3 regions of the Rhodoferax sp. WC2427 genome follow, and region 1 is predicted to be linked to each of the others. Evidence: predicted binding sites of a transcription regulator. Region 1 holds the regulator's gene; each other region holds the start of a gene.
The links. The regulator sigma-54, encoded in region 1, starts transcription at its own class of promoters, with help from an activator protein. The targets are predictions, from matches to a motif close to TGGCANGNAANCTGCTTT.
Positions count from the first base shown of each region.

Region 1 (7,802 bases):
GTGCGGCTGTGGATTGATTTTTTGAAGCTGCACTACGGGCAGCCGGGGTTCTGGACCGGGGCGGACGTAAAAAAACCCGGCTGACCGGGTTCTTCTAGAAGCGGGGAGGGGGTTAGCCCTTTAAGCACTCGCTCATGAACTTCTTGCGCTCGTCGCCCTTTTTGCCGGTCGCGTCCTTGTTGCAGGTCACCATCTTGCTTTGCTGGGCCGTTTTGCCGTCATCGGCGGCGGGGGCTTCGGCCTTGGCGCTCAGGCAGGTTTTCATGAAAGCTTTGCGCTCATCGCCCTTGAGCGCCTTGGTCTTGGCATCGGCATTGCAGGTGGTCATTTTGGTCTGCTGGGCGGTTTTGGGCTTGTCTTCGGCGTGGGCCACGCCCAGCGAAAAGGCCATGCCCAGGGCGGCGATCAGGGGGAAGAGTTGTTTCATGCAAGCTCCAAAAGTGGGGGAAATGGAAGTAATCCTGTGTACAACGCCATGCTGCACCAGACGATTGCACCCTATAACGGCGCATCCTGCAAGTCGGATGACGGCCCCCGTAAAATCGCCGCATGCTCTCAGTCAAACATGAATTGCTCGCGGCGCTGGCCGTCGGGCTGGAAAAAATTGCCCCCGGCGCCGGTGCCAAAGCCGCGTTCGAGTCCCCCAAGGTCGCGGCCCACGGCGATTTCGCCTGCACCGCCGCCATGCAACTGGCCAAGCCGCTCAAGCTGAATCCGCGCCAACTGGGTGAAAACCTGCGCGCGGCCCTGCTGGAGCAGCCTGCGTTCGCCAAGTGGGTCGAGGCCATCGACATCGCCGGGCCGGGCTTCATCAACATCAAACTGAAACCCGCCGCCAAGCAGGAAATCGTGCGCGAGGTACTGGCCGCCGGGGCCCGCTTTGGCGTGCAGCCCGCCAACGGCCAGCACATCCTGGTGGAATTTGTCTCGGCCAACCCCACCGGCCCGCTGCACGTAGGCCATGGCCGCCAGGCCGCTTTAGGCGACGCGATCTGCAACCTCTACGCCACCCAGGGCTGGGACGTGTACCGCGAGTTCTATTACAACGATGCGGGCGTGCAGATCGGCACCCTGGCCACCAGCACGCAGATGCGCGCCAAGGGCTTCAAACCCGGCGATGCCGAATGGCCCGAAGCCGCTTACAACGGCGACTACATCGGCGACATTGCCACCGACTTTCTGGCGGGCAAGACCGTCAAGGCCGACGACCGCGAAGTCACCGCCTCCGGCAATATCGACGACCTGGACTCGATCCGCGCCTTTGCCGTGGCCTATCTGCGCCGCGAGCAGGACCTGGATTTGCAGGCCTTCCAGGTGAAGTTCGATAACTTCTACCTCGAATCCAGCCTGTACACCAGCGGCAAGGTGGATGCCACGGTGCAGCTGCTGCAAGACGCAGGCAAGACCTACGAGCAAGACGGCGCGCTGTGGCTGCAGTCCACCGACTACGGCGACGACAAGAACCGCGTCATGCGCAAGACCGACGGCAGCTACACCTATTTTGTGCCCGATGTGGCCTACCACATCGCCAAATGGCAGCGCGGCTTCACCAAGGTGGTCAACATCCAGGGCACCGACCACCACGGCACCATCGCCCGGGTGCGCGCCGGGTTGCAGGCGGCCAACGTGGGCATCCCGCTGGGCTATCCCGACTACGTGCTGCACACCATGGTGCGGGTGGTGCGCGGCGGCGAAGAGGTCAAGATCTCCAAGCGCGCCGGCAGCTACGTCACCTTGCGCGACGTGATCGACTGGACCAGCAAGGACGCGGTGCGTTTCTTCCTGCTCAGCCGCAAGCCCGATACCGAATACACCTTCGACATCGACCTGGCCCGCTCGCAAAACAACGACAACCCGGTCTACTACGTGCAGTACGCCCATGCCCGCATCTGCAAGATGCTGCGCGACTGGGCGGGCGATGTGGCCAGCTTGCAGGGCGTGGACCTGTCCAGCCTGCTGGTGCCCCAGGCCCAGACCCTGATGCTGCAACTGGCCAAGTATCCCGAGATGCTGACCAACGCCACCGAGGGCTTTGCCCCGCACGACGTGACCTTCTACCTGCGCGAACTGGCCGCCAATCTGCACAGCTACTACGACGCAGAGCGCGTGCTGGTGGACGACGAGCCGCTCAAATTGGCCCGTCTGGCCCTGGTCGCTGCCTGCGCCCAGGTACTGCACAATGGTTTGGCGGTACTCGGTGTGAGTGCCCCGGAGAAAATGTAAGTGACAGCACGTATGAAAAAGCAAAAGCAAAGCGGCGGCACCATCATCGGCTTCATCGTCGGGGTGGTGGTGGGCTTGGGATCGGCGCTGGCGGTGGCGGTGTACGTCACCAAGGTGCCGATTCCGTTCATGAGCGGCAAGACCCAGATCAGCGGTGCCGACCACGACGCCGCCGAAACCCAGAAGAACAAGGACTGGGACCCCAACACCCCGCTGCACGGCAAAAACCCGGTGCGTCCGGTGGCGCCGGCGGCGTCGCCTGAACCGGCTCCCGAGCCTACCGTGGCCGTGCCGCCGCCCGCCGTGGTGCCAGCGGCCCCGGCGGCGTCGGTGGCGGCCAAGCCGGTGGCCAAGCCCGAGCCCAAACCCGCCACCAGTGCGCCGGCCACCAGCGCCGACCCGCTGGGCGATCTGGCCAAGGCCAAAGCCAAGGCGGCACCGAGCACCGCCGCACCCGCCCTGGCCCCGACCGCCGAGCCGTTCGAGTATTTCGTGCAGGCTGGGGCTTTCCGCACCACCGAAGACGCCGAAGCCCAGCGCGCCAAGCTGGCCATGATGGGCATGGAAGCCAAGGTTACCGAGCGCGAGCAGTCAGGCCGCACCGTCTACCGCGTGCGCATGGGCCCCTTTGCCAAGCGCGAAGATGCCGAGCGCGCCAAAGACAAGCTGGAAAGTGCCGGTGGCGACACCACCCTGGTCCGCGTACAGCGGTAGTCCGGCGTTGTATTTACCGTGGGCATCCGGGCTGAACTTTTTCAACCCAGCCCCGTCTGACCCCCACAAGGAGTGATTAGCAATGAAACGTCGTGAGTTTTCCCTGACCTCTGCCAGCGTTCTGGCGGGCTCGGCCCTGGTTCTGTCCCCTGTCGGTAGCGCCCACGCGCAGGGCAAGCCGCCTGTGGCTGGCACCGATTACCTGGTGCTGGACAAACCCGTGCCCACCGAAGCCCCGGCGGGCAAGGTCGAGGTGATCGAGTTCTTCTGGTACGCCTGCCCGCATTGCTTTGCCTTTGAGCCCGCGCTGACCGCCTGGCTCAAGAAGCTGCCCAAGAATGTGGCTTTCCGCCGCGTGCCGGTGGTGTTCCAGGACAGTTTCGTGCCGCCGCAGAAGCTGTACTACACGCTGGAGGCCATGGGCCAGTTGGAGGCGGTGCACGAAAAGGTGTTCAACGCCATCCATGTCGAGCGCCAAAAGCTGGACAAGGACAACCTGGTGATCGAATGGGCCGCCAAGCAGGGCCTGGACAAAGCCAAGTTTGTGGAAACCTACAACTCGTTCTCGGTGGCCACCAAGGTGCGCAAGGCCGCGCAACTGCAAGAGGCCTACAAAGTCGCCGGTGTGCCCGCCATGGGTGTGGCCGGACGCTTCTACACCGACGGCACGCAAGCCCAGTCGATGGAGCGTGGCCTGACGGTGGTGGATTACCTGGTGTCGCAGCAAAAAACCTGACCGGTCGCCCGCGTACCGCACCTATGAGCCCGCTTTTGCGGGCTTTTTTCTGGGCTACCCGAATCGACCGGTACAATCATCTGCAAGATTCGTGCCTCTATGAAAAACGCCTACCACACCTTCCTACTCTTGTTGCTGTGCACTTGTGCGGGCAGCGCTGCCTGGGCTGAAAAAGCCGACCGCCTCAAGCCCATGAACGTCGAGTCCGATGCCATGCGCTACGACGACCTGAAGCAAACCAACGTGTTTACGGGGCGCGTGGTCATGACCAAGGGGACTATCGTCATCCGTGGAGCCCGTGTAGATGTGCGCCAGGACGCCGAGGGCAACCAGTTTGGCGTGGTCACCGCCGAGCCCGGCAAGCTGGCCTACTTCAAGCAAAAGCGCGACGGCGTCGACGAATACATCGAGGGCGAAGGCGAAACCATCGAATACAGCAGCAAGCTCGACAACGTGCGTTTCATCAAGCGCGCCGTGATGCGCCGCCTGCTGGGCAGCAAGGTCAATGACGAAGTGACCGGTGGTGTCATCGTCTACGACAACACCACCGATGTCTTCACGGTGGACAACGGCACGCCCGCGAACAACCCCGGTGGCCAGAACGGTCGGGTCCGCGCCATGTTGACTCCCAAGGTGGTGGCCCCGGTGGCCTCTGCGCCAGCGGGCTCCGCCAGCCCCGCGCTGCGACCCAGCACCACGTTGGAGGGCGCGCAAAAGTGAAGGCCGTGGCAGAGGTTGTAGACAGTCGCCTGGAGGCCCGCCATTTGCAAAAGGCCTATGGCAGCCGCAAGGTCGTGAAGGACGTGACCCTGGCGGTCAAAAAAGGCGAAGTGGTGGGCCTGCTCGGCCCCAATGGCGCGGGCAAGACCACCTCGTTCTACATGATCGTGGGCCTGGTACGGGCCGATGGCGGCAGTATCTCCATCGACGGCCAGCCGGTCGAGCACATGCCAATCCACCGTCGGTCGCGCCTCGGCCTGAGCTATTTGCCGCAAGAGGCCTCGATTTTTCGCAAGCTCACGGTGGAAGAAAACGTGCGTGCCGTGCTGGAGTTGCAGCATGGCGAGGACGGTAAATCGCTGACCAAGGAGGCGATCGAACAGCGCCTGACCGCCTTGCTCGAAGACCTGCGGGTGGAACACCTGCGCCAGTCCAGCGCCCTGGCCCTGTCGGGTGGCGAGCGCCGCCGGGTGGAGATCGCCCGCGCCTTGGCCACCCAGCCGCGTTTCATCCTGCTCGACGAGCCGTTTGCCGGTATCGACCCGATTGCGGTGATCGAGATCCAGCGCATCATCGGCTTCTTGAAGTCGCGCGGCATCGGCGTGCTGATCACCGACCACAACGTGCGCGAGACCCTGGGTATTTGCGACCACGCCTACATCATCAGCGACGGCCATGTGCTGGCCGAAGGTACGCCGTCCGAGATCGTGGACAACGCCGATGTGCGTCGGGTCTACCTCGGCGAGCACTTCCGCATGTGATTGCACGATGAAGCAAGGCCTTTCCCTACGCGTTTCCCAGCACCTGGCGCTCACGCCCCAGTTGCAGCAGTCCATCCGCCTGTTGCAGCTCTCCACCCTGGAGCTGAGCCAGGAAGTGGACCAGATGCTGGACGACAACCCGTTTCTGGAACGCAACCTGGACGACGCACCCCGCGAAGAGTTTGGCCTGGCCCAGGCCGACACGCCCGTGAGCGCAGGCGACCGCGAAACCGAATCTGCTCCTACTTCTGTAGCTGAATACACAAGCGAGACCAGCACCGAGGGCTCAAATGACTCAGAGTCGCCGCTGACCGGTGGGGACGACACCAGCTGGGATGGCGACGGCACCTCCGAGATGAAGCCCGACGACAGCGAGTGGGGCGGCGACGCACCCGCCCGCCAGAACAACCTGGGCGAAGACGGCGAGGCCGATGCCACCGAGCTGGCCCGCAACCAGGAATCGCTGACCAGCTTTTTGCACCGCCAGGCACTGGCGCTGCGCCTGGGTGAGGTAGACCAGGCGGCGCTGCGCTTCCTGATCGAGTCCCTGAACGACGACGGCTACCTCGAAGACGACCTGGCCAGCCTGGCCCAGGGCCTGGCGGGCGACGACCTGGAGGCCCAGGAAGAGCTGGTGCACCGCTTCACCGTCGCCTTGGGCCTGCTGCAAAGCCTGGAGCCCGCTGGCGTGGGTGCGACCCATCTGGGCGAATGCCTGGTGTTGCAGCTCAAGGCGTTGCAATCCACCATGGGCAACGACCCGGTGCGCAAGATCGCACTGCGCATCTGCCGCCAGCCCATGGACCTGCTGGCCCGGCGCGACGTGAAGCGCCTGGCCCAGCTCTGCCACGCCACCGATGCCGACATCAAACTGGCCATTGCGCTGATCGCCCGGCTGGAGCCCAAGCCTGGCCGCCGCTTTGTGGATGTGGAGCGCAACATCGTGGTGCCCGACGTGATCGTGGCCAAAGTGGGGCGGGGTGCCAACGCCAAGTTCCGGGTGGTGCTGAACCCCGAGGTCATGCCGCGCCTGCGCGTGCACGACATCTACGCCAACGCCCTGCGCCAGCACAAGGGTGGCGGCAAGGACTCTTCGAACAACGCCGCCCTGCAGCAGCGCTTGCAGGAAGCCCGTTGGTTCATCAAGAACATCCAGCAGCGCTTCGACACCATCTTGCGGGTCAGTAACGCCATCGTGGAGCGGCAAAAAAGCTTCTTCAGCCACGGCGCGCTGGCCATGCGCCCCTTGGTGCTGCGCGAGATTGCCGACGAACTGGGCCTGCACGAGTCCACCATCAGCCGCGTCACCACGGCCAAGTACATGGCTACGCCCTACGGCACCTTCGAGCTGAAATACTTCTTCGGCTCATCCCTGGGCACCGAGACGGGCGGCAATGCCTCCAGCACGGCGGTGCGCGCGCTCATCAAGCAGTTCGTTGCCTCCGAAGACCTGAAAAAGCCGCTCAGCGACAGCCAACTGTCGGATATGCTGAAAGAGCAGGGCATCGAATGCGCCCGCCGCACGGTAGCCAAGTACCGCGAAGCCTTGCGGATCGCGCCGACGAATCTGCGCAAGGCGCTGTAGCGGACTCCTGACCAGTCCCTGCGTGTGCGGGTCCTGCCCGGGGGACTGGCAGGCCAAGATGCCCCTATGGGATACTCCACGCCTCCCAGCGGACCCGCTCCGCGCCCCACTTTGGCACCGACTCCATGAACCAACTCCAATTATTTTTACCCTGCGCCGCTGGCGTGGAAGAGCTGCTGGCCGAAGAGGTGCACGCGATTACCGGGCTGCAGGGCGAGGATTTGCGCTCGCACCGGGGCGGGGTGCTGGTGCGCTCGTCGTGGCGCGATGCGATGCGGCTCAATTTGCACAGCCGCCTGGCGCAGCGGGTGCTGATCGAGCTGTCCAGCACGCCCTACCGCAACGAGCAAGACCTGTACGAGGCCGCGAGCAACGTGGCCTGGGAGATCTGGTTTACGCCCAAGCAGAGCTTCAAGATCGAAGTCACCGCGCAACACAGCCCGCTGACCTCGCTGAACTTCGCCGCCCTGAAGGTGAAAGACGCGGTGGCCGACCGTTTCCGCTTCAAGACTGGCGTGCGCCCCGATGTGAACGTGCAGTGGCCCGACGCGCGCATCTACCTGCACCTGACCACCGAGCACGCCACCATCTACATCGACACGTCGGGTGACGCGCTGTTCAAGCGCGGCTGGCGTGAAGACAAGGGCGATGCTCCGCTGAAGGAAACCCTGGCCGCCGCCATGATTGCCGCCAGCGGCTGGGACGGCACCACGCCCTTCTACGACCCCTGCTGCGGCAGCGGCACCATCGCCATCGAGGCTGCGCAGATTGCCTGCAACATCGCCCCGGGCAGCCTGCGCCGCTTTGGCTTCGAGAAGCTGCTGCCGTTCCAGCCCCATGTGTGGTCGGCCATCCAGGACCAGGCCGCCGAGGCCGAGCACGAGCCGCAGGCCCCCATTTTTGGCAGCGATGTGGCTTTCCGGATGGTCGATTTCGCCACCCGCAATGCCGAGCGCGCCGGGGTCACGGGCGTGGTCGAGTTCCGCGGTGGCGATGCCTTGCAGCGCATGCCGCCCGCGCCCTCGGGCGTGATGCTGCTGAACCCGCCCTACGGCGAACGGAT
Region 1 is NZ_CP162006.1:4,320,097-4,327,898, reverse strand. Features, by position in the region: gene AB3G31_RS20160 (LysR family transcriptional regulator) at 1-84, shown strand, start outside; gene AB3G31_RS20155 (PsiF family protein) at 113-427, opposite strand; gene argS (arginine--tRNA ligase) at 550-2,223, shown strand; gene AB3G31_RS20145 (SPOR domain-containing protein) at 2,236-2,937, shown strand; gene AB3G31_RS20140 (thiol:disulfide interchange protein DsbA/DsbL) at 3,020-3,673, shown strand; gene lptA (lipopolysaccharide transport periplasmic protein LptA) at 3,773-4,393, shown strand; gene lptB (LPS export ABC transporter ATP-binding protein) at 4,399-5,154, shown strand; gene AB3G31_RS20125 (RNA polymerase factor sigma-54) at 5,162-6,739, shown strand; gene AB3G31_RS20120 (class I SAM-dependent RNA methyltransferase) at 6,865-7,802, shown strand, end outside.

Region 2 (7,802 bases), 2.3 Mb from region 1:
TGGGCCTGTCCATCGTGGACAAGGCCATCCAGCGCATGGGCGGAGAATTCGAGCTGACCAACACCGCTTCGGGCGGGCTGGCAGCGCATATCAAGCTGCAGCGCGCGCCCAAGGAATGAAATAAGGCATGAAATAGGCCGCTAGCGCTTGATGCATCAGCGTGAGCAGCTACTTTTTATATAGCAAAACCACCGCCCGCGCCTCGATGCTCTGGCCCAGCCCGACCGGGCCCATCTTCTCCGCCGTCTTGGCCTTGATGTTGATTTGCTCCAGCGCCAGGCCCAAGCCATGGGCGATGCGCGCGCGCATGGCCGGGATATGCGGCATCATTTTGGGGGCCTGGGCGATGATGGTGCTGTCGATATTGCCAATCTGGTAACCCTGGGCGGCCACCCGGCGCAGGGCTTCGGCCAACAGCACCATGGAATCCGCGCCCTTGAACTGCGGGTCGGTGTCTGAGAAATGCGTGCCGATATCGCCCAGCGCGGCCGCCCCCAGCAGGGCATCGGTGATGGCGTGCAGCAGCGCATCGGCATCCGAATGGCCCAGCAGGCCCAGGGGGTGCGGAATCTCCACGCCCCCCAAAATCAGCTTGCGGCCCGCCACCAGGGCGTGCACATCCCAACCTTCTCCGATACGAAACGGCATCAATCTGTCCTTGGTGTGAAACGGCTTTGCAAAATGGCTTCGGCGAGTGCGAAGTCTTCAGGGTAGGTTACTTTGAAATTTTGGGCGCTGCCCGGCACCAACCGAGGTTGCAGGCCCAGGGCTTCGATGGCACTGGATTCGTCGGTCACCTCGGCCCCGGCCGATGCCAGCGCTCTGGACAACATGCCGATGCGGAACATCTGCGGCGTCTGCGCCAGCCACTTGTCGGCCCGCGGCACGGTGGCCGCCACCCGGCCCTGCACCTCGGCCTTCAGGGTGTCTGCCAGCCTGTGGGCCAGCAGGCCGCCGACGGGGTCCTCCTGGCAGGCATCGATCAATGCGTTGATCTGCGCCGGGGTGACCAGGCAACGGGCGGCGTCGTGCACCAGCACCCAGTCGTCGGCACGGGCCCCCTGCTCGAACAGGTCGTGCAGGCCGTTGGCCACCGACGCGGCCCGGCTGCTGCCACCGCAGTCGGACACCCCACACGTGGCGCTATGCCGCTCAAAAAAATCATCGCCCACCGCCACCACCACCAGCACATCGGCAATGCGCGGCACGCTGGCGAAAGCGGCCAGGGTGTGCATCACCATGGGCTGGCCCGCCACGGTTTGGTACTGCTTGGGGGCATCGGGGCTGCCCGCAGCGATGGCGCGGCTGCCCACACCGGCACAGGGAATCAGGGCAAAAAAGCGGGGTATCGGGGACACGGAGGCGGTAGACATGGTGCGCATTCTAAAATCAGTGCCATCCACACCCCCCGCCCTTGTGCCGGGGGGTGTTTTTGTATTCCTGATATCCAAAAACACCGCCCATGGACCTCCCCAAACTCACCCCCGGCAAACGCTTCACCCTGCCCCGCCCCCAAGGCTCGGCCGACGCAGTGTTGCTGGCGCAACTGGCGCTGCGGGACAAGGCCCGGGGGTCGCTGACGGCCATCGTCACATCCGATGCGGCGGATGCCCAGCGGCTGATGGACGAAATTGCCTTTTTTGCACCCAGCCTGCGCTGCGCCCTGTTTCCCGACTGGGAAACCCTGCCGTACGACACGTTTTCGCCGCACCAGGACCTGATCAGCGAACGCCTGGCCACGCTGTGGCGCATCAGCCAGCGCGACAAGACCACTGGGGCCGACGTGGTGATCGTGCCCGCGACCACCGCGCTGTACCGCCTGGCCCCGCCCAGCTTCATGGCGGGCTACACCTTCCAGTTCAAGACCAAGCAAAAGCTCAACGAGGCCAAGCTCAAGGCCCAGCTCACACTGGCGGGCTACAGCCACGTCACCCAGGTGGTCAGCCCCGGTGAATACGCGGTGCGCGGCGGCCTGATCGACCTGTTCCCCATGGGCAGCGCGGTACCGTACCGGGTGGATTTGTTCGACGACGAGATCGACAGCATCCGCACCTTCGACCCCGACACCCAGCGCAGCCTGTACCCCGTGCCCGAAGTGCGCCTGCTGCCCGGGCGCGAATTCCCCATGGACGACGAGGCCCGCGCCAAGTTCCGCAGCCGCTGGCGCGAACTGTTAGAGGGCGACCCGACCAAGAGCCGCATCTACAAAGACATGGGCAACGGCGTGGCCACGGCCGGTATCGAGTACTACCTGCCGCTGTTCTTTGAAGACACCGCCACCGTGTTCGACTACATCGGTGCCGACGCCACGGTGGTGCTGCACGGCGACCTGGAGCCCTCGCTGCAGCGCTTTTGGCAAGACACCAAGGAGCGCTACCGCCTGGTGCAGGGCGACCTGGACCGCCCCGCCCTGCCGCCCGAGTCGCTGTTTCTGGGAACCGAGCAGTTCTACGCCCTGACCAACCAGCATGCGCAGCTGGCCCTGCGAAATATCGGCAATGTGGACGTGACCACCGACACCGGCTTTGAGCCCCTGCCGTTGCTGTCGGTGGCGCGCGGTGCCGAAGACCCGCTGACCCAGCTGAAAATGCACATCCAGCGCACGCCGCACCGGGTGCTGTTGCTGGCCGAAAGCGATGGCCGCCGCGAAAGCCTGCTGGACCTGCTGCGCGCCAGCCAGGTCAACCCGCCCGCCTTCGACTCGCTGGAAGACTTCCAGACCAGCACCGAAAAGGTCGGCATCGCCACCGCCGCGCTGAACAGCGGTTTCAGCTGGATGGCCGAGGGCATCGACTTTGTTACCGAAACCGAGCTGTTTGCCGCCGGGCCCACCACCCGCCGCCGCAAGAAGCAGGAACAGGTCAGCGATGTGGAGGCGCTGATCAAGGACCTGAGCGAACTCTCGCTGGGCGACCCGGTCGTCCACTCCGCCCACGGCATTGGCCGCTACAAGGGCCTGGTGCACCTGGATCTGGGCCAGGGCAAGAACGCCGACGGCTCACCGCTGCTGCAAGAATTCCTATTCTTGGAATACGCCGACAAGGCCACGCTGTACGTGCCGGTGAGCCAGCTGCAGCACATCAGCCGCTACACCGGCGTGAGCGCCGACGAAGCCCCGCTGCACCGCCTGGGCTCGGGCCAGTGGGAAAAAGCCAAACGCCGCGCCGCCGAGCAGGTGCGCGACTCGGCCGCCGAGCTGCTCAATATCTACGCCCGCCGCGCCGCCCGCGAAGGCCATGCCTTCCGCTACTCGCCCAACGACTACGAGGTGTTTGCCAACGACTTTGGCTTTGAAGAGACGCCCGACCAGGCCGCCGCCATCCACGCGGTGATCCAGGACATGATCAGCCCACGCCCCATGGACCGCCTGGTCTGCGGTGATGTGGGCTTTGGCAAGACCGAGGTGGCCTTGCGCGCCGCCTTCATCGCCATCACCGGCGGCAAACAGGTAGCCCTGCTGGCCCCCACCACGCTGCTGGCCGAGCAGCACTACCAGACCCTGGTGGACCGCTTCGCCAAGTGGCCGGTCAAGGTGGCCGAGGTGTCGCGCTTCCGCTCGGGCAAGGAAATCACCGCCGCGCTGAAAGGCATCGCCGAAGGTGGCGTGGATATTGTGGTGGGCACGCACAAGCTTCTCAGCGAATCGACCAAGTTTGCCAACCTGGGCCTTCTGATCATTGACGAAGAGCACCGCTTTGGCGTGCGCCACAAGGAGCAGATGAAGTCGCTGCGCGCCGAGGTCGATGTGCTCACGCTGACCGCCACGCCCATCCCACGCACCTTAGGGATGGCGCTGGAAGGCCTGCGGGACCTGAGTGTGATCGCCACCGCGCCGCAGCGCCGCCTGGCCATCAAGACCTTTGTGCGTACCGAAGGCAACGGCGTGATCCGCGAGGCCGTGCTGCGCGAACTCAAGCGCGGCGGCCAGGTGTACTTTTTGCACAACGAAGTCGAAACCATCGAAAACCGCCGCCAGAAACTGGAAGAGCTACTGCCCGAGGCCCGCATCGCCGTGGCCCACGGCCAGATGCCCGAACGCCAGCTGGAAGCCGTGATGCGCGACTTCGTGGCCCAGCGCTTCAATGTGCTGCTGTGCTCCACCATCATTGAAACCGGCATCGACGTGCCCAGCGCCAACACCATCGTGATGAGCCGCGCCGACAAGTTCGGCCTGGCCCAATTGCACCAGTTGCGGGGCCGCGTGGGTCGCAGCCACCACCAGGCCTATGCCTACCTGATGGTGCCCGACCTGGAAGGCCTGACCAAGCAGGCCAGCCAGCGCCTGGACGCGATCCAGAAGATGGAAGAACTGGGCTCCGGCTTCTACCTGGCCATGCACGACCTGGAAATCCGCGGCGCGGGCGAGGTGCTGGGCGAAAACCAGAGCGGCAACATGCTGGAGGTGGGTTTCCAGCTCTACAACGAGATGCTGAACGAGGCGGTGCGCTGCCTGAAGGCGGGCATCGAGCCCGACCTGATGAGCCCGATGAACGTGACCACCGAGATCAACCTGCACGCCCCGGCCCTACTGCCCGACGACTACTGCGGCGACGTGCATCTGCGCCTGTCGTTCTACAAGAAACTGGCCACCGCCAAGACCACCGACCAGATCGACGCGTTGCTGGAAGAAATCGTCGACCGCTTCGGCAAGCTGCCCACCCAGGCGCAAACCCTCATCGACGGCCACCGCCTGCGCGTGCTGGCGCGGCCCTACGGCGTGGTCAAGGTGGATGCAGCGCCCGGCGTGATCAACATCACCTTCAGGGCCAACCCTCCCATCGAACCGATGCGCATCATCGAGCTGATCCAGAAAAACCGCCACATCAAGCTGGCCGGCAACGAGAAGCTGCGGATCGAGCGCGAGCTACCCGAGCCCAAAGCCCGTGCGCAAATGGTGCGCGACGTGCTGCGCAGCCTGGGGCAGCCGATCGCCGAGCCTGTCCCCGCGTAGCCAGTTGACCGCAGCGGTGCACCACTTCTGACCACCAAAATAGCGCACAAAATCGGTGTACCGCACCAAAAACTAGCGTATGTGGGGAGGCATGCCGAATACTGGCAGTTTTATGGCGATTTCCGGCTGGCACGAGTTTCGCTTTGGTGCATGGATCTACAGAACCTTAAGGACATGCACCATGGCGGGATTCCGCAGTTTCCTCAAGAGCGGGCACTCCCCCACGCTCTTCGCTTCGTTTTTGTATTTTTCGTTTTCCTGCTGCATCTGGGTGCTCAACGGGGCCATGGCGCCCTTCATCTCCGAAACCTTCGGCCTCAGCCCCGCGCAAAAGGGCTTGATGCTGTCCATCCCCATCATGGCCGGGGCGCTGATGCGCTTCCCGCTGGGCCTGCTGTCGCAGTACATTGGCCGCAAGAAAGCCACGCTGGTCGAGATGGGCATGATCATGGTGGCCATGCTGTTTGGCTTTTTCTTTGTGAAAAGCTTCAACGACCTGCTGGCCATGGGCGTGCTGCTGGGCATTGCAGGGGCCAGCTTTGGCGTGGCCTTGTCGCTGGGTTCGGGCTCGTTCCCGCCCAAGCACAAGGGCTTGGCCATGGGCCTGGTGGGCGCGGGCAACGTCGGCACGGCGGTCTGCGTGCTGGTGGCACCGCCCCTGGCCCAGGCGTTTGGCTGGGTCACCGTGTACGGCTTTGCGGCGGCGGCAATTGCCATCCCGATGGTGGTCATGGTGGTCTTCGCCCAGGAACCGCCCGATCTGGACCCGCACGCCAGCTTCAAAGAGCACATCGCCTGCCTGTTTGAAAAAGACGGCTGGGCTTTCAGCCTGATCTACGCCGTGACCTTCGGCGGCTTCATCGGCCTGATCACCTTCCTGCCCACCTACTACTACGACCAGTTTGGCGTGAGCAAGGTGCAGGCCGGGCAACTGACCATGCTGGCGGCCTTCATGGGCGCGGCGCTGCGGGTTTTTGGCGGCTGGATCTCTGACCGCTGGGGCGGTGTCAACACGCTGAACATCGTACTGGTCACCGTGGCCACCACCCTGGTGGCCTGCGGCCTGGCAGGCGGCTCGCTGGTGCTGACCACGCTGCTGATGATTCTGTGCTTTGCCGCCCTGGGTGCGGGCAATGGCGCGCTGTTCCAACTGGTCCCTCTGCGCTGGCCCCTGGCCACCGCGGTAGCCGGCTCCATGATCGGCGAGATCGGCGCCCTCGGCGGCGGCCTGGTGCCCAACGCCATGGGCCTGTCCAAACAGTACGCGGGCAGCTACATGTGGGGCTTCATCCTGTTCGCCGGTCTGGCGGTGGTGATGCTGTTCATGCTGCGCATCATGCAAGTCCGCTGGACAAGAACGTGGGCAGAGAAGGGTGGACGGGCGCGCAGCGCCTGAGAGCTGCGCAGCACCGCGCCGAACTTTCCGAGGAATTTACAGCCTGAAACAAAACAACGCGCTGGGTGTTTGATAATTGGTGTATGAATATGTTGTTTTCGCGCGCCCTGGCTCCGACCATCCTTGGGGCCAGTGCAGACTTTTTGCCGCGTAATTGACATGGCGATCGCCCCCACCACGCCCTTGATAGACCACCTGAAGCCACCGGAAACCGCGCCTTTTCCACCTGTTCGTCGGCGCACCACGGTACTGCGCATGCCGCAGGACGCGGTGCCCGCGCACCTGAAGCCGTCGAGCCGCACCACAGTGGCCCCTGCGCCCAAAACGCCACCGCCACCGCCCGCGGCGCCCCTGCCGCTGCTGTCGGTAGACGCCCTGCGCGCCCGCATAGGCCCTGCAATGCGCTCTCAAACCATGCCTTCGCACACCATGAGCTACACGCCCTATGGGGCCAGAGCCTTCGTCAGCGCGGGCACGGGCGGACCCACCGTACTGTTTGAGGCGGGTCTGGGCAATGGCAAAAATGCGTGGGGCCGCATCTTCAACGAGATCAGCGCCATCGGCCATGCCGTCGCCTACGACCGGGCGGGCTATGGCCAGAGCGAGCGCTCACGGCTGCCGCGCGATGGCTTGCAGATCCTGCGCGAGCTGCGTGCCATGCTGCAGACCGAAGAAATCAAACCGCCTTATGTGCTGGTGGGCCACTCTTTGGGCGGCACCATCGTCAAGCTGTTTGCCAAAACCTACCCCACGGAGGTCGCCGGGGTGGTGCTGGTGGACGCGCGCCACGCCGAATTTTCCAAGCGCTGCAAGCAGCTTGGCGTGCACCGCATGTGGTACGACCCGCCGGCCCTGCTGTTTGCCATGGCCCCCAGCGCCATGCGGGCCGAGATTGCCTCCGCCGCGCTCACTGCGCGCCAAGCCCGCCGGGCCGGAGAATTCCCCGCCGTACCGTTGATTGTGCTCAGCCAAGACCGCTCCGCCAGCCGGTGGCCGGAACGCCTGGGCAAGGTCTGGGATGCCAGCCAGCGCAACATGGCCAAAATGTCGCGACTGGGCCGCATCAAAATAGTGGGCGACAGCGGCCACAACATCCACCAGGACCAGCCCGACACCGTCACCACAGCCATCCTCAGCGTCATTGCCGCCGCCCGCTACGCGCAGGCCAAGAGCAAAACCTGATTACTACTATTTTTATAGCTGCTCACGCTCATAGGATAAGCGCTAGCAGCCGATTTTCCTTGCAATCTAGATTGCGTCACTATGCTGGGACAATAGGCCCGTGACCATTCCCCATACCTTCATCCAGGAACTCATCGCCCGCGCCGACGTGGTCGAGATCGTGGGCCGCTACGTGCAGCTCAAGAAGGGCGGCGCCAACTTCATGGGCCTGTGCCCGTTCCACGCCGAGAAATCCCCCTCTTTCTCGGTCAGCCCCACCAAGCAGTTCTACCA
Region 2 is NZ_CP162006.1:2,056,781-2,064,582, reverse strand. Features, by position in the region: gene AB3G31_RS09795 (ATP-binding protein) at 1-119, shown strand, start outside; gene ispF (2-C-methyl-D-erythritol 2,4-cyclodiphosphate synthase) at 169-648, opposite strand; gene ispD (2-C-methyl-D-erythritol 4-phosphate cytidylyltransferase) at 648-1,373, opposite strand; gene mfd (transcription-repair coupling factor) at 1,463-4,951, shown strand; gene AB3G31_RS09775 (nitrate/nitrite transporter) at 5,133-6,347, shown strand; gene AB3G31_RS09770 (alpha/beta fold hydrolase) at 6,507-7,529, shown strand; gene dnaG (DNA primase) at 7,630-7,802, shown strand, end outside.
Region 2: AB3G31_RS09775 (nitrate/nitrite transporter) is a predicted target of sigma-54. The motif match lies at 5,079-5,096, and genes of this name have one in related genera.

Region 3 (7,802 bases), 820 kb from region 1:
TCGGTCTCGCTGGCGTGGTTCACCCGCAGCCACGCGTGGAGCTGCTCAGACGTTTCAAAGGTGTGGTGCGATGGTTTGCTCATGATTTGATAGCCGCCAGAGGATATTTCACCTGCGCTAGCGGCCTATTGGACTTGTAGCGCATACCCCGTGTTCCTTCCCTCACCCGCCAGCCTGCGCAGCACCCTCCGCTCCACCAAATCATTGATATCCCGTAGCGCCGTATCCGCCGAGCATTTACCGACGGCGGCCCATTTCGCATTCGTGAGCTTGCCGTCCATACCGTCCAGCACGTGGTTCAGCACCAGGGTTTGCCGGGCGTTCATCGGCGTGCCTTTGGCGCGGGCCAGGGCCATGTCACCCACGGCGCGGCTCCCAGTGCATATCCACCATGGGCCGTAAATTCCAAAATACGGCTCAAATATTGAGTCGTATTGTCTAAAATGAGGCTCATGCCCTCTTCGCATCCCCCCTCACGCCAGCCCCCGTTCATCTGGCAGCACGCCGACTGGCCCACGCTGCGCGTGGACTTGTCTGCGCTTGCCCCCGCGCTGGAGTCAGCACGGCTGGAGCAGGGCCGCTTGCTAGGCTTGCTGGATGCCATCGGTCTGATGCCAGCGCAAGAGGTAGCGCGTGAACTGTGGGTGCAAGAGGCGCTGGCCACGGCGGAAATCGAAGGGCAGCGGCTGGACCTGGCGGCGGTGCGGTCGTCGGTGGCGCGGCGGTTGGGGTTGGACGTAGCGCCTGGTCCGGCCAACCGCTCGGTGGATGGGCTGGTGGATGTGATGCAAGACGCCGTGCTGCATTGCGCCGCGCCGCTGGATGCCGACCGGCTGGGGCGTTGGCAGTCGGCCTTGTTTCCAGGGGGAACCTCGGGCGTGCAGCGGATTGTGGTGGGACGCTGGCGCGAGCACTTGGACCCTATGCAGATCGTCAGCGGCACGCTGGGCCGCGAGGTGGTGCACTTTGAAGCGCCTCCTTCGCAGCAGGTGCCTGCCCAGATGGCGCGGTGGCTGGCCTGGTTTGAAGCGACCCGTCCGTTGTCGGGTGAACCTGCTGCGCTGAATGGTCTGGTGCGTGCAGCCCTGGCGCATCTGTGGTTTGAAACCGTGCATCCGTTTGAAGACGGCAATGGCCGCATTGGCCGGGCGGTGGTGGACATGGCGCTGGCGCAAGACCTGGCTGCGGGGCACGCGCTGCAGTTTTCGGCACCCATTTTTGGCATGGCGCGGCGCATGTTGGCGCAGCGGGCGGCGTATTACGACGCGCTGAATGCCGCACAGCGCGGCAGTTGCGATGTCACACCGTGGGTGCAGTGGTTTGTGCATGCTTTTGCGCAGGGTTGCGTGGCGTCGCAAGCTGTGGTGCGGCAGGCGGTAGACAAGGCGGCCTTTCGCGCCCGCATGGCCGGGGTCGGCGCGAACCCCCGGCAGGCCAAGGTGCTAGAGCGCTTGCTGGCTGCGGGCAGTGTGGAGCTAGGTGGTGTTTTTTTGGGCGGGCTCACCGCCGACAAGTACACCAAACTCGCCAACACCAGCAAGCCGACTGCCACGCGGGATCTGACCGATTTGGTAGCCAAGGGCTTGCTGCAGGTTACCGGGCAGGGTAAGGGGACGCGTTATGCGATTGCCGTACCAGGGTGGACGCAGCCTGTGGTGGAGTAGCGTTGTCGTGCGGCCTGTGTAGCACTGGCGAACCAACTGCGCAGGCAGTCAGAGGGGTGTCACCGGTGGATGTCTTCCGTGCGGCGAATAAGCAGGCCCACCACCGCAGGGACAATACTCCCATGCCCCACGCCACATCCCTCGCCTCACCTCACGCCCCCCACGCCGTCTCCCGCCTGCGCACCGCTCGGCTCGCGCGCAGCGCCAAGCCCTTTCTGGCCCGGGGCGGCTCCAAGGTGGAGCGCTGCACCGGCTGCCGGCTGGCACCCAGCCACTGCATGTGCGCGCTGCGGCCGGTGCTGCCCCGGCTTGCGAACCAGGCCGGGGTGTGCCTGCTGATGGCTGATATTGAGCCGCTCAAGCCCAGCAACACCGGCTGGCTGATTGCCGACGTGGTGGCCGACACCTGGGCTTTTGGCTGGGCCCGCACCGTGGTGGACCCGGACCTGCTGGCGCTGCTGGCCGACCCGCAGTGGCAGCCGTACCTGGTGTTTCCGGGTGAATTTGTGGCCCCCGAGCGGGTGGTCACGGCGCTGTTGCCACCCGTGGGCCCCGCCGAGGGCAAGCGCCCGCTGTTTGTGCTGCTGGACGCCACCTGGCCCGAGGCGCGCAAGATGTTCCGCAAAAGCCCCTACCTCGACCGGCTGCCGGTGCTGAGCCTGCAGGCCGACCGCATCTCGCAGTACAAGCTGCGCCGGTCGCGGCGCGACGACCACTTTTGTACCTCCGAGGTGGCCGCCCTGTGCCTGGAGCTGGCCGACGAGCCGCACGCCGCGCAGACGCTGGAGGCCTATCTGGACATCTTCACCCACCGCTACCTGCAGGCCAAACAGCAGGTGCCTGCCGATGCCGACAACGCGGCGCACCAGCGCTTGCGCGGCCTGCAGGCCGTGGGTGCCGCTGCACCGATTAAAAAATGATAGCTGCCAGCGCTGGTGCTGTCTGCGCTGGCGGCTGTTTTTGTGGAAATGGGCCCATCGGGCCGGCCGACATGGCTTACAACTTGCGTAGGCGTTGTCTGGCACGATAGCGCTTACTCTCTGACAGGGCTACGGGCCCCCGGCCGCTACTTTGGGGTGGCGCATCCCGGCACAGTGGGTGGTATGGCTTTGAATTTTTTGAGGCCGCAATCCATCTTCCCTCTGACTTCTGACCGGACTCCCCATGTACATCAAAATTGGTTTCGACATCGAGCTCGCCATCTCCGCACCGATGGCCCTGATCCACCTGCTGCATGTGCATCCGTCCCGGCGCGGCGATCTGCTGGCGCCGCAGGTGGTGGAGGTGCTGCCAAACCTGGCGGTAGAGGATTATTTTGATGGCTTTGGCAACCTGTGCAGCCGGGTGAATGCGCCCCTGGGCGTGACGCAGGTGGGGTTTCGCAGCGAAGCCATCATCCGCGACTCGGGCCTGCCCGACGAGGTGAACTGGGGCGCCTGGCAGCACGACCCCACGGTGCTGCCGTCGGCCACGCTGACCTACCTGCTGCCCAGCCGCTACTGCGAGGTAGACAGCGAGCTGCTGCAATTTGCCTGGAACCAGTTTGGCAGCACGCCGCTGGGCTGGGCGCGGGTGCAGGCCATCTGCGATTTTGTGCACAACCACATCCGCTTCGACTACATGGCTGCCCGCGCCACCCGTACCGCCGTGGAGGGCTTCCGCGAGGGCACCGGCGTGTGCCGCGACTACACCCACCTGGCCGTCACGCTGTGCCGCTGCATGAACATTCCGGCCCGCTACTGCACCGGCTACCTGGGCGACATCGGCATACCGCCAGTGCGCTACCCGATGGACTTCAGCGCCTGGTTCGAGGTGTTTCTGGGCGACCGCTGGTACACCTTTGACGCGCGCCACAACACGCCGCGTATCGGCCGTGTGGTGATGGCCCGGGGCCGCGACGCGGGCGACGTGCCCATCACCATGGCCTTTGGCCCCAACACGCTGCAGAAGTTCGAGGTCACCACCTACGAGGTGGATGCCTTCGGCAACGCCATCTTCACCGTGTAACCGGTGGATGGCGGGAGCACAATGCCGCCCCATGCAACGTAGACTTTTATGGCATGCCCTGCTGGCCGGTACGGCGCTGCTGGCCCTGCCCGCCCAGGCCCAGCCGGGCTACACCGTGTCTGCCGCCCAGTTGCAGCAGGCCGTGGCCCAGCGCTTTCCCCTGCGCTACCCGGTGCCCGGCGTGCTGAACCTGGACCTGCAAGCCCCGCAACTGCGCCTGCTGCCCGCCCAGAACCGCCTGGCTGCGCAAATGGCCGTGGAGGCCGCGGGCCCGGCCCTGCGGCGCAGCCACAGCGGCAGCATCACGGTGGACTTTGCCCTGCGCTACGAGCCCAGCGACCGCACGGTGCGCGCCGTGCAGCTGCACTTCCAGAACCTGCAATTCCCCAGCCTGCAGCCCGCCGTGGTGGAACTGCTGACCACATACGGCCCGGCCCTGGCCGAGCAGGCGCTGCAAGAGGTGGTGCTGCACCAGCTCAAGCCCCAAGACCTGGCCCTGCCCGACACCATGGGCCTGCAGCCCGGCAGCATTACCGTGACAGAGCAAGGGCTGGTGGTAGGGTTTGTGAATAAGCCGCTGTAGGCAACAGGGCTGGGTTACTTCTTCATGGCTTCGCCGGCCATGTCGTCTTTTTTCATCACCATGTCGTCCTTCTTCACCATGGTGTCCTTTTTGGCCATGGCGTGCTTCTTCATGGGGTGTTTTTTGGCCATGGCGTGGGGGGCCATGCCGTCTTTCATCATTTCGTCTTTCTTCATCATGCCGTCTTCGGCCATGGCACCGGCGGTGGCGGCCAGCAGGCAGGCGGTGATCAGGGTGGTGGTAAATGTACGCATGGTGTTTCCTGGAGGTTGTGGGTTGTGTTCCAAGCGCGGCCACGGCGTGGCCACTGCTTGTACGCTTTGGTCGGCTGGGCCACAAAAACCTTACAAGCCCGGCGCGTTATTTTTTTGGCGTAAGGTTCGGCGCGGTGGACCGACCAACTACAAATCCACCCCCCAAGGACACACACCATGACACGCTCCGTTGCCCCGCCCACTTCCCGTTTTTCCCGCATCAAGACGAACCTGCTGCTGATGGCCGGTGCGGTCGTTGTGGCGGCGCTGTATTGGAGCCCGAACGCGGTGGCCGAAAAGGCGGTGGCGATTCCGGCCCCCTCGGCCCAGGCCCTGGCGGGCATCGCCCCCAGCACGCAAGCCACCGAGACGGTGGTGTTTGCCGGGGGCTGCTTCTGGGGCATCCAGGCGGTGTTCCAGCACACCAACGGCGTGCTGGAAGCCGTGTCGGGCTACGCGGGCGGCAAGAAGGGCGATGCCCAGTACGAGACCGTCAGCGGCGGCGGCACCGGCCATGCCGAGGCGGTGCAGGTGCGGTTTGACCCCACATTGGTGAGTTACGCGCAGCTGCTGCAAATCTACTTCTCGGTGGCCCACGACCCGACCCAGCTGAACCGCCAGTACCCCGACGTGGGCCCGCAGTACCGCTCGGCCGTGTTCACCACCACGCCGGCGCAGAAGCAGCTGACCGAGCGCTACATCGCCGAGCTGAACGCGGCCAAGGTGTTCCCGGCCAAGATCGTGACCCAGCTCGGTGCCCTCACGGCTTTTTACCCCGCCGAGAAGTACCACCAGAACTACGCCACCCTGCACCCGGACGCACAGTACATCGCCCAGTTCGACCTGCCCAAGATCGCCCACCTGAAAGAAATGCTGCCCGCGCTGTACCGTGCGCAGCCGGTGCTGGTGGCCAACTGAGCGCCAGGAGATTTGCTATTGAAATAAGAGCTGCTTACGCCTATGCCATGCGCGTGGGAGGCCAATTGGGCTTACAAGCAGCAGGGATGGCCGGTTGCGGTCAAAATGCCGCAGCGCTTCATTCCCAAGGAACCCCATGACCCACCCGATCCAGCAAAAATGGCCCGCCCAGCACCCCGAACGCCTGCAGCTCTACTCGCTGCCCACGCCCAACGGCGTGAAGGTGTCCATCCTGCTGGAAGAAATTGGCTTGCCCTACGAGCCGCACCTGGTCAGCTTCGAGACCCACGACCAGATGTCGCCCGCGTTCTTGTCGCTCAACCCGAACAACAAGATCCCGGCCATCCTGGACCCGAACGGCCCCGGCGGCCAGCCGCTGGCGCTGTTTGAGTCGGGTGCCATCCTGCTGTACCTGGCCGAAAAAACCGGCCAGTGCATCCCGCAGGACGCGGCGGGCCGCTACGAGTGCATCCAGTGGCTGATGTTCCAGATGGGCGGCATCGGCCCGATGTTTGGCCAGCTGGGCTTCTTCCACAAGTTTGCAGGCAAGGACATTGACGACAAGCGCCCGCGCGACCGCTACGTGGCCGAGTCCAAGCGCCTGCTGGCGGTGCTGAACCAGCGCTTGACCGGGCGGGCCTGGATGATGGGCGATGCCTACACCATTGCCGACATCGCCATCTTCCCGTGGGTGCGCAACCTGATCGGCTTTTACGGCGCGGGGGACCTGGTGGGTTTTGCCGACTACCCCGAGGTGGCACGGGTGCTGGCGGCCTTTGTGGAGCGGCCCGCCGTGGTCAAGGGCCTGGGGATTCCGGCCCGGGGCTAAGCCACCACGCCCAACGCCAGGCACAAGTCCGCCCAGGCCTTGGCCTTTTCCGGACGGTTGCGCAAAAGCGTGGCGGGGTGGTAGCTCACCACCACCGGTACGCCGTGGTAGCGGTGCACCCGGCCCCGCATCTGGCCCAGCGGGGTGCTGTCTTGCAGCAGCAGCTGGGCCGCAAACGGGCCCAGCGCCAGAATGACCTTGGGCTGCAGCAGGGCCACGGCGCGGCGCAGGTGGGGGGCGCTGTCGGCCACCGGGTCGGCGTTGGCATCCAAACGCAGCTTTTGCACGCTGGTGATGCAGGCCGAGGGCGCGCCTTCCTTGCGTGCCGGGGTGATGCCCACGGCGTGCAGCATGTTGCCCAGCAGTTGCGCTTCGGGCGCATCCGGCACCGCAAAGGGCCGGGCCGCGTCGTCGGCAATGCCCAGCGCCTCGCCCAGCACCAGCCAGTCGGCCGGGCCGCCGGGGGCGGCGTTCAGCCACACGCTGGCCAGTGCCGCAGGCCAGTCCAGCGTGGCAGTGTTTTCAGTGACATTTGTGCTGCCAGCGCTGATGGAATGGGCGGGAGAAGCTACTAATTCAGGAGTGCGGTCCAGCACCTGGGCGATGCTTTGCGGGGCCGACTTGCGCGGCGCGGGGGCTTCTACCGGTGGGGCCTCCGCTTCGGGCTCTGCTTGCGGCCACCACACGGGGCTGTGCATCTCGGCCAGCATGGCGCGCTGGCGGGGGTCCAGGCTCATAGGGGCATGCTCATGACGATGGCGTGTTCGCGCTGGCCGGGGCCGTTGGGGTAGTAGTCTTTGCGCATGCCCACGCGGTTGAAGCCGTAGCGGGTGTAGACGTGCAGCGCGCGGTGGTTGCCCACGCGGGCTTCCAGCCACAGCCACTGGGCTTTTTGGCCGCGCGACCACAGGGCCAGCGCATCCAGCATCAGGTGCGACCAGCCCTGGCCCTGGTAGGCGGGGGCCACGGTGATGTTGAGCAGGTGCACCTCGTCCACGCCCTGCATGGCCACGAAGTAGCCCAGAATGGTGTCGTCCGCCAGCAGGATTTGCGCCTGGTAGCCTGCGGCCAGTGCGTCCTGGAAATTGGCCCGCGACCAGGGGTGGGCGTAGGCCGCCTGCTCCACCGGCAGCACCGCGTCCAGCCAGTCCGGGGTGAGCGTCTCGAAGCGCACCTCGGAGGCGTCGGGCGGGGCCAGCAGGGCGCTCATGGTTGGGCGGCCACCAGGGCCAGTGCCGCTTTTTCGGCCATGCGCTCGTCGGTGGTTTTGGCCACTTTGTCGCGGATGTAACGCGGCAGCGCCTGGTCGGCGGGCACGGCACCACCGGCGGCCAGCAAGGCCGGGGCCAGGCGCAGCATGGCCGTGGCGGTGGGCAGGGCGGTGGTGCGCAAGCCGTCGCTGGCAGGGATGCGGTCAACGTACACGGTGAATGGATTGCCCGCCTGGGCCCAGCCGGCCTCGTGTTGCAGATGCTCGGGCCGCAGCAGCTGGAAGTCGTCGCGCTGGACCCATTGGCCGTCCTGGTAGCGGTAAAAGCCGGTATAGA
Region 3 is NZ_CP162006.1:364,592-372,393, forward strand. Features, by position in the region: gene AB3G31_RS01685 (YdeI family protein) at 1-83, opposite strand, end outside; gene AB3G31_RS01690 (hypothetical protein) at 126-365, opposite strand; gene AB3G31_RS01695 (Fic family protein) at 453-1,664, shown strand; gene AB3G31_RS01700 (tRNA-uridine aminocarboxypropyltransferase) at 1,787-2,584, shown strand; gene AB3G31_RS01705 (transglutaminase family protein) at 2,829-3,671, shown strand; gene AB3G31_RS01710 (DUF1439 domain-containing protein) at 3,703-4,254, shown strand; gene AB3G31_RS01715 (hypothetical protein) at 4,269-4,508, opposite strand; gene msrA (peptide-methionine (S)-S-oxide reductase MsrA) at 4,749-5,426, shown strand; gene AB3G31_RS01725 (glutathione S-transferase N-terminal domain-containing protein) at 5,563-6,255, shown strand; gene AB3G31_RS01730 (uracil-DNA glycosylase) at 6,252-6,992, opposite strand; gene rimI (ribosomal protein S18-alanine N-acetyltransferase) at 6,989-7,465, opposite strand; gene tsaB (tRNA (adenosine(37)-N6)-threonylcarbamoyltransferase complex dimerization subunit type 1 TsaB) at 7,462-7,802, opposite strand, start outside.
Region 3: AB3G31_RS01705 (transglutaminase family protein) is a predicted target of sigma-54. The motif match lies at 2,657-2,674, and genes of this name have one in related genera.